One region of the Ferdinandcohnia sp. GQ5 genome, then DNA from elsewhere that is predicted to be linked to it. Evidence: a T-box and tRNA genes for the amino acid it is inferred to sense, from the RefSeq annotation. Region 1 holds a T-box; the other holds one or more tRNA genes.
What was found. The T-box of region 1 lies ahead of alaS (alanine--tRNA ligase). A T-box ahead of a tRNA ligase gene usually reads a tRNA of that ligase, here a tRNA-Ala.
Positions count from the first base shown of each region.

Region 2: it has a tRNA-Ala gene. The T-box ahead of alaS (alanine--tRNA ligase) is inferred to sense a tRNA for this amino acid. The anticodon was not compared.

Region 1 covers NZ_JCAXEW010000010.1:119,885-128,151, forward strand. The annotation lists gene AC6CHV_RS13815 (PRC-barrel domain-containing protein) at 2-481, shown strand; gene AC6CHV_RS13820 (YrzR-like zinc ribbon domain) at 508-696, shown strand; gene AC6CHV_RS13825 (DUF3918 family protein) at 721-852, shown strand; gene AC6CHV_RS13830 (NERD domain-containing protein) at 2,385-3,311, opposite strand; gene AC6CHV_RS13835 (AI-2E family transporter) at 3,436-4,509, shown strand; T-box leader at 4,602-4,817, shown strand; gene alaS (alanine--tRNA ligase) at 4,871-7,504, shown strand; gene AC6CHV_RS13845 (IreB family regulatory phosphoprotein) at 7,652-7,918, shown strand; gene ruvX (Holliday junction resolvase RuvX) at 7,924-8,267, shown strand, end outside.
Region 2 covers NZ_JCAXEW010000003.1:332,813-341,079, forward strand. The annotation lists gene AC6CHV_RS05890 (YitT family protein) at 155-769, shown strand; gene AC6CHV_RS05895 (aldehyde dehydrogenase family protein) at 830-2,314, opposite strand; gene AC6CHV_RS05900 (TetR/AcrR family transcriptional regulator) at 2,690-3,604, shown strand; tRNA gene AC6CHV_RS05905 (tRNA-Ala) at 3,678-3,749, opposite strand; gene plsY (glycerol-3-phosphate 1-O-acyltransferase PlsY) at 3,937-4,506, shown strand; gene AC6CHV_RS05915 (aminotransferase class V-fold PLP-dependent enzyme) at 4,523-6,121, shown strand; gene AC6CHV_RS05920 (beta-propeller domain-containing protein) at 6,266-8,167, shown strand; gene AC6CHV_RS05925 (DMT family transporter) at 8,258-8,267, shown strand, end outside.

The DNA.
Region 1 (8,267 bases):
TTTGCGGACGTTCTCACTACTCAAGGATTTACCGGTCTATGATGAAAAGTCTGCCGAAGAGCTCGGCCGAGTTTCAGATCTTTGTATCACATCGGATGGCAAGGTGAATGCCCTGATCTTGAAAGGGAAAGGACTTTTTGAACGAGATCGAGTAGTCCCTATCGAAAGTATCTCCTCCATTGGAGATGATGGTGTCATGGTTTCGGACAGGTCGCTTTTGGAGCTACTTGACAATGAAGCCGATACACCCACATATTTTTTACACACCCATCATGGATTATTCCGAAAGCCGCTTTTATCCTCTGAAGGTCAAAAATTAGGCTTACTTGAAGATGTATATTTTACAGAAGAAGTGGGCACTATTATAGGGTATGAAGTAACGGATGGCTTTTTTGCTGATATAACAGAAGGAAAAAAGGTAATCAAAACCAACGAGCCTTTAAAAATCGGTGAAGATGTCATCGTCGTATCTATAAATTAGGAATTCCATGATGTGAGGTGTACCCTGTGAAGTGCCCAAACTGTAAAAGTAAAGATATCGGTAAAATTGGTGTCAACCAATATTACTGCTGGGGATGTTTTATCGAACTATCTGTTAACAAAGGACAAATATTCACACATCAGGTAGAGGAAGATGGCACACTCAGTTCGTTGGATGATCTGTTTGCTGAGGACGACAGAAGGATCAGTATGTAATCCTAAACAAGGAGTGAAGAGGATATGAACAAAACAATGACTTCTCTAATCACTATAGGTCTAGGTGCTGCGGCATACGGAATTATGCAAAGAACAGATGTAATGTCTGCCCGCAACATGAAAAAAATGCGCAAACGCATTACGAAAATGTTTTAAATGAAAACCCCACGGATGTGGGGTTTTTTGGTATTGGTTTGGAAATCTAGAGAAAGAGGCTCGCAACTGGAAAAAAATTAGGAGTTGGCGAACCAGCAAAGTGTAGAAAGAGGCCCGCAACTGGATAAAATCAGGAGTTGGCGAACCAGCAAAGTGTAGAAAGAGGCCTGCAACTGGATAAAACTAGGAGTTATCGAACCAGTAAAGAAGAGAAAGAGGCTCGCACCTGGATAAAATTAGGAGTTAGCAAACCAGCAAAGTGTAGAAAGAGGCCCGTGACTGGATAAAACTAGGAGCTACCGAACCAGTAAAGTGTCCAAAGAGGTTCGCAACTGGATAAAACTAGGAGCTACCGAACCAGTAAAGTGTCCAAAGAGGTTCGCAACTGGATAAAACTAGGAGCTGCCGAACCAGTAAAGTGTCTAAAGAGGTTCGTAACTGGATAAAACTAGGAGCTACCGAACCAGTAAAGTGTCCAAAGAGGTTCGCAACTGGATAAAATTAGGAGTTGGCGAACCAGCAAAGTGTAGAAAGAGGCCCGCACCTGGATAAAATTAGGAGTTTGCGAACCAGCAAAGTGTAGAAAGAGGCTCTCAATTGGATAAAATTAGGAATTGGCGAACCAGCAAAGTATAGAAAGAGCTCCGCACCTGGATAAAATTAGGAGTTAGCAAACCAGCAAAGTGTAGAAAGAGGCTCTCAATTGGATAAAATTAGGAATTGGCGAACCAGCAAAGTATAGAAAGAGCTCCGCAACTGGATAAAATTAGGAGTTCGCGAACCAGCAAAGTGTAGAAAGAGGTCCGCAATTGGATAAAATTAGGAGTTGGCGAACCAGCAAAGTGTAGAAAGAGGCCCGCAACTGGATAAAATTAGGAGTTAGCGAACCAGCAAAGAAGAGAAAGAGGCTCGCAACTGGATAAAATTAGGAGTTAGCGAACCAGCAAAGTGTAGAAAGAGGCCCGCAACTGGATAAAATTAGGAGTTAGCGAACCAGCAAAGAAGAGAAAGAGGCTCGCAACTGGATAAAACTAGGAGTTATCGAACCAGTAAAGAAGAGAAAGAGGCTCGCAACTGGATAAAATTAGGAGTTAGCAAACCAGCAAAGTGTAGAAAGAGGCCCGTGACTGGATAAAATTAGGAGTTAGCGAACCAGCAAAGAAGAGAAAGAGGCTCGCACCTGGATAAAATTAGGAGTTAGCGAACCTGCAAAGTGTAGAAAGAGGCCCGCAACTGGACAAATTAGGAGTTAGAGAACCAGCAAAGTCGAGAAAGAGGCTCTCAATTGGATAAAATTAGGAATCGGTGAACCAGCAAAGTATAGAAAGAGTCCCGCACCTGGATAAAATTAGGAGTTAGCGAACCAGCAAAGAAGAGAAAGAGGCTCGCAACTGGATAAAACTAGGAGTTATCGAACCAGCAAAGTAGAGAAAGAGGTTCACCCCTGGATAAAACTATGATTTGCCATACCAGCTATAAGGTTTAATAAACCATCCCAATAAATACCCCCCAAAAACTGTCTCGGACCACTTTTACTTCCTTTTATCTACATAATATGAGCCTCTGCCAAATGATATCAAATCGAAATTTTTGGATAGGATTCTTTGTATTGTTTTTTTTGATCTTATAACCTTACACCAATTATAAATAACATCCACAGTTATACGTTTTTCAGGAAAAAGGAACCTAAACTCCTCTACACTCCTTAGCACGGCTAATTCTTTGTCCTCTACAAAGCCACATTTTTTACAAAACAAAGTTTGCCCTTTTGTATCTTCATATCCCAAGCACCCACACTTACAAACAATCCCCTTTTCCAACTCCTCATATGTATAATCAGGCAGGCGCGAATAGGGATTTTTCGTTATATGCAAAGAAGCCAATTTATGTGCTAAGTCAATATGACCATCGGAAACCCGAGATGCCGCACCCGCATCTAGTTTTTTAATAAATCGACCAAGTTGCGCATGGAATACATAAGGGTCATTCACCGGTGCCTCATATAAATAAAACTCTGGGTTGATGAATATGACATGAGATTCAACGGGGACATTAAACTTCAATTCTTGGAGGAGTTGCCGAAATAAGGATTCACTACGGGAGATTTGAATGAGTGGGTTTTTGATTTCTTTTCCATTAATAATGTGCAAGCGTCCATCTTTGATGTAATAGTCTCCTTCGTAGTTCTTTACTTCAAAGATGAATATTTTCTTTTGCGTGATAAGCAGGGAATCAATTTGGAAGAGGGTGTTGTTCACCTTCAGGAGAAGGTCGTTTAATATGAGGCATTCATTTGTGAGGCCTAAAAGCAATTGGTCAAACTGTTTTTCACCTGCCCAGCCTTTTTCGAGGGATACATAGTTGTTTTCGTCTTCTTCCTCTAATTTTTTGTGGACTCGTAAAGAGCGAAGTAACTCTAGTTCAATGTTTTCACCACGTGGTTTAATAACTATAACCAATTTACCACATCCTTTCAGCTATATTTTACAAAATAATCTTTCTTTTTACAATATTATAGGTTACGAGCACGACCCGTATAAAACCGCATAGACTCCAAAAACTACTAACAAGGGAGTGGATGAAATGAGTGAAAATAGAATTAAATGGATCTTCAGAATATCACTATTATTACTAGCATTTTTGACTATCTATATTTTTTTGAAATTGGCACCAGTTTGGCTCCCAATTCTTTTACTCTTAAAAACATTTCTGGTTCCTTTCGTTTTTTCTATTTTTATCGCTTATTTACTACATCCTATCATCGAAAAAATCAGCAATCGTGGAGTACCGAGATCCCTTGCAATCCTACTGATTTATTTGGTTTTTTTCGGTGGGGTTGGTTTTGGTATATACAAAGGAATTCCGGTGATTCTTGCACAGCTCAAGGATCTTGCTGAGAGCTTTCCGGAATTCAGTAAGACCTACAGGGTCTGGTTAAAAGAAATTGAATCAGGAAGTTCACAGCTTCCTGCTTTTGTTCACGCACAGCTTGATGATTTGCTTAATTCGCTAGAAAATTATGTGGATTTTCTGCTTTCAAGGACAATTGAATTTTTGAAAGCATTGTTTAATTCCATTTTCATCATTGCTATCATTCCATTCATTGTTTTTTATTTGTTGAAGGATCACGACCAAATGATGAAAGCACTTTGGTATATAACGCCTCGAAAACTTAGAAGAGCTGGTCAGCTTTTTTTTCAAGATGTTGATGAGTCGTTGGGGAATTATATCAGAGGGCAGTTGATTGTTTGTTTGCTTGTTGGAACAACAGCTTCAGTTGCATTTTGGATTTCCGGTATGAAATATCCCTTATTATTTGGAAGCATTGTTGGTATAACGAATATCATTCCATACTTCGGTCCAATCATTGGTGCAATTCCTGCCGCTATTATAGCTGCAACCATTTCAATCAAAATGCTTATCATCGTGGTTCTTGTTGTGTTTGGCCTTCAGTTTATCGAAGGAAACCTGCTTTCACCAATTATTGTCGGGAAAAGCTTACGATTACATCCGATTGTGATAATAGCGGCGTTATTAGTAGGAGGAGAAGTTGGTGGAGTGGTAGGCCTGATTGTGGCTGTTCCGGTTGTAGCCATATTAAAGGTGTTTATTGTTCACGCGAAACAGCATTTTACAGTTGCTAGAAAGGAACATTAACACAATGAACGCCGACGTTGACAAACATTTTTGACTTGAATATAATTGACAAGAACTAGGTAATACATAATGTAACAATTTAATCACAATCAGTGAAAACTATGAAGGAATCAGTATGTTACAGTACCATCAAACCAGAGAGAAATTTCCAAGGCTGAGAGGAATTTCGGATGAAGGGTAACAGAAAGCTACTCCTGAGTGTAGGTAAACCTACCGGTGAATACCGTTATCAATATACGAAGGTGATGGACACTATTTCTTTGTGTCCATAATCAGGGTGGTACCGCGAGCATACTCTCGTCCCTGTTTTTAGGGGATTAGAGTATTTTTTTATGTCTAAAATGTAATTGGAGGTAATGAAATGAAACAGTTAACATCAGCTCAAGTTCGCCAAATGTTTTTGGATTTTTTCCAATCAAAGGGGCATGCAATAGAACCAAGTGCTTCCTTAGTTCCACATGAAGATCCGTCCTTACTATGGATTAATAGTGGTGTTGCGACTTTAAAAAAATATTTTGATGGACGTGTAATCCCTCAAAATCCAAGAATTTGTAATGCACAAAAATCGATTCGTACAAATGACATTGAAAATGTTGGAAAAACAGCACGCCACCATACTTTCTTTGAAATGCTAGGGAATTTTTCCATTGGTGATTATTTCAAAGAGGAAGCAATTGAATGGGCGTGGGAATTTTTAACAAGCAAAGACTGGATTGGCTTTGACCCAGAGAAGCTTTCTGTTACGATTCATCCTGAGGATGATGAAGCGTTTGAGCTTTGGAATAAAAAGATAGGAATTCCTGAGGAGCGAATCATTCGTCTTGAAGGAAACTTTTGGGATATCGGTGAAGGTCCAAGTGGTCCAAATACAGAAATCTTCTTTGACAGAGGTGAAGAATTTGGAAACGACCCGAATGATCCAGAATTATATCCAGGTGGAGAAAATGAGCGATATTTAGAAATCTGGAACCTTGTGTTCTCACAATTTAATCATAATCCAGATGGTTCTTATACACCACTACCAAAAAAGAATATTGATACAGGAATGGGTCTTGAAAGAATGTGCTCTGTTATTCAAAACGTGCCTACGAACTTTGACACAGATCTATTTATGCCGATTATAGAGGCAACTGAATCCATTTCAGGTGAAAAATATCGTCAATCAAAAGAAAAGGATGAAGCATTTAAAGTTATTGCTGACCACATCCGTACAGTTACATTTGCAGTAGGTGATGGGGCGCTTCCTTCCAATGAAGGTCGAGGTTATGTAATCAGACGCTTATTAAGACGCGCTGTACGTTATGCAAAACAAATATCCATCAACCGTCCGTTCATGTATGAACTCGTTCCAGTTGTTGGGGAGATTATGGTTGATTTTTATCCGGAAGTTAAAGAGAAGACTGAATTTATTCAGAAAGTCGTGAAAACAGAAGAGGAACGCTTCCACGAAACTTTACATGATGGATTAGCAATACTATCAACTGTTATTCAAAAGGAAAAAGCAAAAGGCAGTAACATTATTTCAGGTGCAGATGTCTTCCGTTTATATGATACGTATGGTTTCCCTGTTGAATTAACTGAGGAATACGCTGAAGAAGAAGGTATGAAAGTCGACCACAACGGCTTTGAGCGTGAAATGGAAAGTCAACGTGAACGAGCAAGATCTGCTCGTCAAGATGTTGATTCCATGCAGGTCCAAAGCGGGGTTCTTGGTGAAATTAAAGTTGAAAGTACATTTGTTGGGTATGATGAACTTGAAGCTGAATCAACCGTTCTTGTCATCGTAAAAGACGGAGAAATGGTGGAGAAGGCAAATGAAGGTGACGAAATTCAACTTATTTTAGACCAAACACCTTTTTACGCTGAGAGTGGTGGACAAATCGCGGATGGAGGTACAGTTGAAAACGAAAATACAAAACTAGTTGTAAAAGACGTTCAAAAAGCGCCTAATGGACAAAACCTTCATCGGGTAGTTGTTGAAAAAGGAAGTTTAACAAAAGGTGACAAGCTTCATTCGAAGGTTGACCAAGAGAATCGTTCGGGTGTTATTAAAAACCACACGGCAACTCACTTGTTACATCAAGCATTAAAAGATGTGCTCGGTGCGCACGTAAACCAAGCGGGTTCACTTGTGACATCTAATCGTTTACGTTTTGACTTCTCTCATTTTGGTCAAATTAAGCAAGCCGAGATTGAGCAAATTGAAGCGATTGTGAATGAAAAAGTGTGGAGCAGCATCCCAGTTAATATTGACAATAAATCTCTAGCTGAGGCAAAAGCAATGGGAGCAATGGCCCTATTCGGTGAAAAATATGGCAACATCGTTCGTGTTGTTCAGGTTGGTGACTATAGTTTAGAGCTTTGTGGTGGTTGTCATGTACCAAATACATCAACTATCGGGTTATTCAAAATCGTTTCTGAGTCCGGAATAGGCGCAGGTACACGCCGTATTGAAGCTGTAACTGGTGAAGCGGCATATCATGTAATCAATGACCAAGTAAAAATGCTACAGGAAGTTGCTAGCCTATTAAAAACAAAGCCTGCAGAAGTTCCAAGTCGTATTGAAGCATTACAACTTGAAATTCGCAATTTGCATCGTGAAAATGAATCACTTTCAGCAAAACTTGGCAATATAGAAGCTGGAAGCCTGGTTGAAAAAGCGAAAGAAATTAATGGCGCAACTGTTTTATATAGTAAGGTAAATGCCCAAGATATGAATAATCTTCGTGCAATGGTAGATGACTTAAAGCAAAAGCTTGGGTCAGCAGTAATTGTCTTAGGTTCTGTAAACGAAGACAAGGTAAACTTAACGGCTGGTGTAACAAAAGACTTAATTGAAAAAGGTTTCCATGCCGGAAAATTAATTAAGGAAGTAGCAACTCGTTGTGGTGGGGGCGGTGGTGGCCGACCTGATATGGCGCAAGCGGGTGGTAAAAATCCAGAACAACTTGAATCCGCACTACAATTTGTAGAAGAATGGGTAAAAAGTATCTAAAATAAGTGAATTTGTATCATACTGTCACAAAAGTATGATACAAAATGTCACTTCTTGTTTCTATTTAGTTGTGATTAGTGTACAATGAGTGGTAAGATTTACATGTACGGATGCGGACACCAGAATCTAAAGAGTGAGGTGCAAAACTTGAGCTCATTTGATAAAACGATGAAATTCAACTTTCCAGAGGAACCAGTTGAAACAAATGTAAATGAAGTATTATTCAATGTTTATGATGCTCTTCAAGAAAAAGGATATAATCCAATTAATCAAATTGTAGGATACTTGTTATCCGGAGATCCTGCATACATTCCACGTCATAATGATGCAAGGAATATTATCCGAAAGCTTGAACGAGATGAAATAATCGAGGAGTTAGTTAAGTCGTATTTAAAGATCCATCGTGAGGGGTAAAACGAATGAGGATTCTCGGTTTGGACGTCGGCTCTAAAACAGTCGGTGTCGCCGTTAGTGATGAAATGGGCTGGACTGCTCAAGGCATTGAAACAATCAAGATAAATGAAGAACGACAGCAGTTTGGCTTAGAAAGACTTGGTGAAATTATCAAGGAATATAAAGTAGAATCTGTTGTGATTGGTTTACCTAAGAATATGAATGGAACTATTGGACCACGTGGTGAAGCCAGTCAATACTATGCGGATATGGTACAAGAGAAATTCGGTTTGCCTGTTGTATTGTGGGACGAGCGTCTCTCAACAGTAGCAGCTGAACGTGTCCTATTATCAGCGGATGTAAGTCGAAA
Region 2 (8,267 bases), on a different contig from region 1:
ATGCGATAAAAGGGTGATTATGTGCCATATGAAGCATATAGAGTGAGACCATATGAACTATTAGCAAGATTTGAAGGTGGTTAGTTACTTTTTAACTTTCATAAAAGATGGTACCATAATAATAAAATCTGGTTTAGTCATAGGAGCTCACGTCATGAAAATAATAAACAAAGGTCTAATACTTGGAATTGCAGCAATCATTCAGGGCTTTGCAATGGCAACCTTTTTATTCCCGCATTATATTCCAACTGGAGGAGCTGCGAGTGTCTCAGTACTGGTCAATTTTTTAGCGGGTACTCCTTTTGATATTACGCTTTGGGTACTAAATGCGGGTCTCTTATTTGCAGCGATTAAATGGCTTGGTAAAGATGCTGCGCTTTGGACGCTGTACTGTGTCACAGTTACAGCATTCACCATCCGTCTGATCACTCCATTGATAACAAATCCAATATCAAATGTAATCGTAGATTTAATTGTAGGTTCTATCATCTTTGGTGTTGGAATTGGGATATTATTTCGAATGGGTGCATCATCAGGTGGAATGGATATTTTGGCTTTAATCATTTCAAAACTTAAAGGGTTTTCACCAGGAAAAACACTGTTTGCCATTAATGGTACAATTTTGCTTACCACAGGAATCATCGTCGATTGGAAAATCATTATTTTTGCGCTCGTTAGTCAATTTATAAGCACACGGATTATCGATCTTTTATATAAGGTCCAATTACCAAAAACGCAAATTCAAAAACATGATACAAGTACGTTTTAACTAAAAAAAGGCGGGAACCCTCAATGTGGTTCTCGCCTTCTGTGGATTGCACTATTCTTTTTAATTCATAGCAACCCAGACACTCTTAACTTCTGTGTAGTTATTTAGGGCATAGGATCCCATTTCACGGCCGATACCAGATTGCTTGTAGCCACCAAATGGAGAAGCTGCATCGAATGCATTGTAGCAGTTCACCCATACTGTACCAGCTCGTAGGTTGTTTGCGATATAATGTGCTTTTCCAACATCTCGTGTCCATACACCTGCCGCAAGACCATACTCAGAATTATTTGCACGTGCAATTAATTCATCAAGGTCTTCATATGGCATTGCCGAAATAACAGGACCAAAGATTTCTTCTTTCGCAATTGTCATTTCATCTTTTACATTCGCAAAAATAGTTGGCGATACGAAATAGCCTTCTTCAAATGGTTTTTGACCACCTACTACTAGTTCTGCACCTTCGTTAATTCCTTTTTCAATATATCCTAAAACACGATTTTGTTGTTCAATTGAAACAAGCGGTCCAATTTCTGTATCAGAATGTAAACCTGCCCCTTGTTTAATCTTTTCAGCATGGCTTGCCATGTCTGCCACAACATTATCAAATTGTTTCTTTTGAATGAAAACACGTGACCCGGCACAACATACCTGACCTTGGTTAAACATAACCCCATTTAATGCACCAGGGATTGCCTTTGAAAGATCAGCATCAGGTAAAATAATATTTGGAGATTTTCCTCCTAATTCTAATGTTACACGTTTTAATGTTTTGGAGGCTCTTTCCATAATGCTTTTTCCTACTTCTGTTGAACCAGTAAATGCAATCTTATCAACCAATGGATGATCAACTAGAGGTTGACCAGCTGTTTCACCAAAGCCAGGAACGATATTTACTACCCCAGCTGGGAATCCTGCTTCTTCCATTAGCTCTGCTAAATAAAGAGCAGAAAGAGGAGTTTGTTCAGCTGGCTTTAATACAATCGTACAACCAGTTGCAAGGGCTGCACCAAGCTTCCACATTGCCATTAATAGAGGGAAGTTCCATGGAATGATTTGTCCCACAACACCAACTGCCTCATGACGAGTATAGTTTAAGAATGGTCCATTTACAGGAATAGTTTGCCCTACAATTTTCGTAGACCATCCAGCATAATAACGCATATGTTCGATTGCTAGAGGAATATCTGCATTTGATGTTTCACGAATCGGTTTTCCATTATCCAATGTCTCCAACTGTGCTAGCTCATCTTTATGTAGCTCCATCAAATCTGCCAGTTTATACATGATACGGCTTCTTTCGGCTGCGGACATTTTTTGCCAAGGGCCTTCATCAAAAGCTTTTCGGGCAGCTTTTACCGCACGGTCAATATCTTCTGGTCCAGCTTCACTGACAGTTGCTAAAACTTCCCCGGTAGCTGGATTATAGGATTCGAACGTTTTACCAGAAGCACTATCAACAAATTCTCCATTGATGTAAAGCTTCTTAGTCCCTCTTAAAAATGACTCAACCTTTTCTCGTAATGCAAAAATTAATTGGCTCATTCTCTTCCTCCTTTTTAATATGAAACTAGCAATACAGGTGCTAAAAACACCTTCAATACTAATGTTAACATTTTAAAACTAGTAATCAACCAACTTTTGGTAAAAAATTCCGACAATTCATGACGGGTTTTTTCGACACAAGGGATGATTGATTAATCAATTATTCTACTATTAAATGTATAAATGAAGAATTGTTACTGTGCATGGAGCATCATGAAATACGATGGAAGTTTTAATGTAGAAGCAGATGCGGTTAACAAAATTGTTGAAATAATTTCGAATTTGCAAAAGTTATTCCATATGTTATTTGAATTCTTTATTTAAATCATATACTATAAAATTTAAAAAATGGTAGTACAAAAGTAGGGATTGAACATGAATGAACGAAAACAATATGTCTTAGAAAAGGCTCATCAACTCTTTATGGAAAAAGGTTTCCAAGCCACATCAATCCAAGATATTCTAGATTCTAGCGGGATTTCAAAGGGGACCTTTTATAACTATTTTTCTTCAAAAAGCGAACTGTTCATGGCCGTTTTTAACTCAATACAAATCAAAAACGAAGAAGAACGGAATAAATTATTAATAGGCGAAAACCTTGCGAATATTGATATCTTTAGTAAACAACTAGGTCTCTTTTTCCGTCTAAATAAGCAAAACAAACTTTATGCACTAATTGAAGAGGCGCTCGTATCGAATGATCCAGACCTAAAGCAGTTTGTAAAACAATTTCAATTATTGCAACTAAGATGGCTTTATTTTCGTTTTATTGACTTATTTGGTGAAGAGAAACGTGAGTATTTATTGGATTGTGCCATTCTTTTTTCCGGAATGCTACAACAATCATTTCAGTATCACTTTTTTACATACGGTCCGAAAGTTGATCATGAAGCCATCATTCAATATTGTGTTGATCGCTTAATAACTTTAGTCGATGATGTCGATAAGACAAATAGTAAGCTATTGAATCCTGAGTTACTAGAAACATGGTTGCCTCAAAAGAATGCAGGGGGAAAGAATGTTCAAAATCAATTTTTCGAAGTATCAAATGATTTGAAAAAGGCAATTATGAAGATTCATCAAAATGAACCTGAAAAGGAAAAATTTCATCAATTAGTGGACTTCATTCAAGAAGAAGCTATGAATAACAAACTTCCACGTCTTTTTCTCATCGAGAGCTCACTACTATCACTAGTGATGAGCAAGGAGCTTCAACGAACCGAGGAGCTTGCTCAGTTTGCTCACTTTGTGAGAGAGCATATCTTAAACCAAGAACAGACCCAATCCTAACTGAACGGGTCTGTTCTGCTTTTATCGAAAAAGAAAAGTCACTCAATGTGGAATAAAAGAGTGACTTTAATGATGGAGTTGATGGGAATCGAACCCACGACCCTTTGCCTGCCAGGCAAATGCTCTCCCCCTGAGCTACAACCCCGTATGAATTTAGCAAAATTATATCATGTGGCTTTTTAATAGACAATATTTTATTCGTTTTTTTTGCATGAGGTTGTCCAAAATTTCATATAATCTATTAAAAAAGCTGTAAACGAATCATATTATTTTGATATAAATAACCAGAAATAAATGGTAAAATTGATTAAACCTAAAATGGTGGTGGACTTGTGAGTTATTTATATGTATTAGCTTCTTATTTTATAGGAACGATTATGACCGGATATGTCGTCATGAAGATTATGAAGGGCGAGGATATTCGCAAGCTCGGAAGTGGGAACGTAGGGGCTCGGAATGCTGGTAGATTGCTAGGAAAGAAGGGATTTTTGCTAACAGCCATTGGTGACGTTTTAAAAGGGATGGCTGTAGTTTTAGGTGCAAAATACTTGAATTTTTCATTTGAAATTCAAATTCTCGCTTTAATCGCAGTCGTTATCGGACATATTTGGCCAATTACCCTCAAATTTAAAGGCGGAAAAGGAATAGCAACCGCGGCAGGTGGATTAGTTGTATTGGCTTATCAACCATTTTTAGTATTTGGTGGGATCTTCCTTCTTTTATTATTGATAGTAAGAAGCTTTACAATTGCTGGAATGTCTGCCTTTCTAACTGTACCAGTCATCTATTGGTTCATGGATTATTCCATCCGTGAATGTATCCTTATTTTTATTGTAATCGCCCTATTATTAGTGGCACATCGTGACAACCTAAAGGAAAAATTATTGAATAAAAACAAATAAGCGGAGTGATTCCAACGTGACATTTGTATATAAAATAGCACGGACAAAACAAGAATTTAATCAAATCCATCGTTTAAACTACAAAACATTTGTTGAAGAAATTCCACAGCATGAAAAAAATGAAGAAAAAATGCTAATTGATAAATTCCATGATGAAAATACGTATTTAATTTGCGTAAAGGATACTAAATTAGTGGGTATGATTGCTGTAAGGGCAAACAGACCGTTTTCACTTGATCATAAGCTCTCAAATCTTGATGAACAACTGCCAGTTAAACCAAATAGTCCTTGTGAAATTCGTTTGCTAGCTGTTGAGGAAGAATATCGTAATAATGGGAGGATTTTCTTCGGTCTTGCCCAGCTTATGTCTAATTATTGCTTGAAAGAAGGCTATGATGTCGCCTTAATCTCTGGAACAACAAGACAAGAAAAATTATATCGTCAATTGGGATTCAAACCATTCGCATCTCTAACTGGGACGTCAACTGCATCGTTTTGGCCAATGTATTTAACAAAACAAACCTTCGATGAATCTTTGGCTGGGAGAATATTAAAAGAACCTGTTAGCTTTTTGCCTGGCCCAACTAAAATAAGCGGGAATGTAAAAGTGGCTTTTGCAGAGGAGCCAATTTCCCACCGTTCGAACGAATTTTTGTTTCAAATGAAGTCTGTAAGAGAGAAATTATGTAAAATGACAAACTCAAAGCATGCCGAAATTTTAGTTGGATCTGGTACTTTAGCAAATGATGTTATTGCTGCTCAGCTATCTGTATTAGGGGGTAAAGGCCTAATAATTAGCAATGGAGAGTTTGGTTCAAGATTAATTGATCATGCAAATCGAGCTGGTTTAACTTTTACAAGATTAGAAAAAACATGGGGAACCCCTCTTACAGAGGCTGATATTCAGAGTGAACTTGAAAAAGGTGAGTATACATGGCTTTGGAGTGTCCATAGCGAAACCTCTACAGGTATGCTCATAAACTATGAAAATTTAAAAGAAATCTGCATGATGAACAATATCAAGCTATGTTTGGATTGTATTAGTACAATTGGAGCAGTTAAACTTGATTTCAAGGATATATATTTAGCATCAGGTGTGAGCGGGAAAGCAATTGGTGGCTACACTGGACTCTCATTTGTCTTCCATAATCATGAAATCGAGCCAAATCAGACAATTCCAAGATATTTAGATCTCGGAATGTATGCCATTAATCAAAGTATTCCATATTCCCATTCCTCGAACTTGCTAGAGGCATTAAATCAAGCTCTTAATAAATATGAAAAAGATGAATTTTATTCTGAAATAAAAACAAGATACAAGTTGATTCGTGAATATCTTGAAGGTCTTGGTTTACAAATTTTAACACCACAAGAATCTTCGTCACCTGCAATCATGACGGTATTACTACCAAAGCATATTTCTTCAAAGGACTTTGGAGATGATATGGCACTTCAGGGGTATTACCTTCACTATGAAAGCAGCTATTTACAAGAAAAGAGATGGATTCAAATCTCCTGCATAAGCAGTCACGATGAAAAGAAAATAGTAAGAATGCTACGCGTGTTTGAGTTATTATTAAATCAATATACAAAATTAGGAGAACCTTCGGTATAGAGGGTTTTCTTTTTTTCTAGATTTAGGCGCTATTGGCTCTCTGGTATAAGCCAATTACTTCGAAAGGCAGAAGGGTGCCTTCAGCATTTCTTTTATGTAACATTTCTTTCCAAGTTTCGTCTAAGTGGAAAAGGGGTGAAATGGATGAAGAAAAGATGGTTCATTTATCTTGCTTCAGTTATTATAATCACGGCCATGACTTTATTTTTTACGGCTTCAAAACCAGCCATCGTCAGCCAAGTGGATACTGAAATCCAACCCGTTACAAAAGAAAAACTCCAAGAGATATTTCGGGAAGCACTAAAGGAAGAAAAACGGAATAGAAGGTTTAGTATTTTCGGAAGGGACACCGCTAGGGAAGATATGTCTGTAACGAATGAATCTTCTGCAGTTGATCAAGCCACTGAAGGGGGAAATGATCATTCAGAAACGAATACACAGGTTCAGGGTGTTGATGAAGCAGACATTGTAAAAACAGATGGAAAACATATATTTCAAATCATTGATGGAAAGCTCAATATCATTAAAGCAGCACCTGCAAAGGAAATGTCTTTAATAAAATCCATACCATTCACACACTCATTTTCACCAAGCCAATTATTTTTGTATGAAGACCAGCTCGTGGTAATTGGGTATACATTCCGTGATAGTACACCTAAAGTAAATCCAAATCAGCGAAAGATGATATACCCTCCTAGACATTTTGAAGCTACAACAGCCATTATTTATGACATAAATGATCCAAGTAATCCCGAGGAAATACGCAGGGTAGAAGTGGAAGGCAATCATGTAACATCACGGAGAGTAGACAGCTACGTATATTTAGTATCTAATCATTATCCAAATTATTGGATAATGGAAGACATGAGGGCCGATGAGGTTGAATTAAGGCCACGTTTTTCTGATACAGCACTAAAAGATGAAAGCACGCTGATCCCATATGAAAGCATTAAATATATACCAGGGTCAAAAGAAACTAATTTCACTTTAATTGCGGCATTCGATTTGAATGAGCCTAAAAAAGAAGCCACGATTACTTCATATATAGGTAGTGGAAATCAAATGTACATGTCAAAGGAGAACATTTATATTGCGGTTTCAAACTACTATGCCGTACCTTTTATGGAGGGTGGGGCTGATAACTCTCCTAATACGAGCTTGTATAAATTCTCAGTGGAAAAGGACAAAGTCGAATTCCATAGTTCGACTGAAGTACCAGGAACGATTTTAAATCAATTTTCAATGGATGAGTTCAAAGGTACTTTCCGGGTAGCTACAACGAAAGGAGATACTTGGAATGCCAACAAACCTTCAGCGAATAATTTGTATATTTATGATGAGAATTTAAAGCAAATTGGTTCCTTAAGTGATTTAGCTCGAGGAGAACGAATTTATTCTGCAAGATTTATGGGGGAACGGATCTATATTGTCACCTTTAAACAAGTCGATCCATTGTTTGTGATTGATGCTAGCAATCCCAAAAAACCAAAGGTACTAGGTGAGTTGAAAATACCAGGGTTTAGTAATTATCTTCATCCGTATGATGAAAACCATATAATAAGCTTTGGTCATGACACAAAGGTTGTCGCTGATAAAACAAGTACAGGTGAACCAAGGGTGTATACCGATGGGATCAAGATTTCTTTATTTGATATTCGAGATGTGAATGCTCCAAAGGAGAAATTTACCGAAATCATTGGTGGTAGAGGAACATACTCGCCTTTAAATTATGATCATAAAGCTCTTTTATTTAATAAGGAAAAAGGAATTTTTGCATTCCCTATTACTGTTTTTCAAAATATAGAAGGAAAACACTACGAGCAAAGCTTCGAATTTCAGGGAGCTTATGTGTACGATATCAATTTAGAAGGAATTGAATTAAGAGCAAAGCTCTCACATGACGTTCCTGGCCCATATGAAACATGGGAAGGTGAGATTCAACGAGTCCTTACCATCGAAGATACTTTATATGCCATTTCGCCGACAAAAATTTCTGCATATAACTTAAAAAACTATGAGCAAATTACTGAATCTTCATTGCATTAAAAAAGGGTAGAATTTCTTCTATCCTTTTTTGGTATTTATCTTATATACTGAATAAGATTATAAGATTATATAAGGAATGAAGGGACAAACATGAATCAAC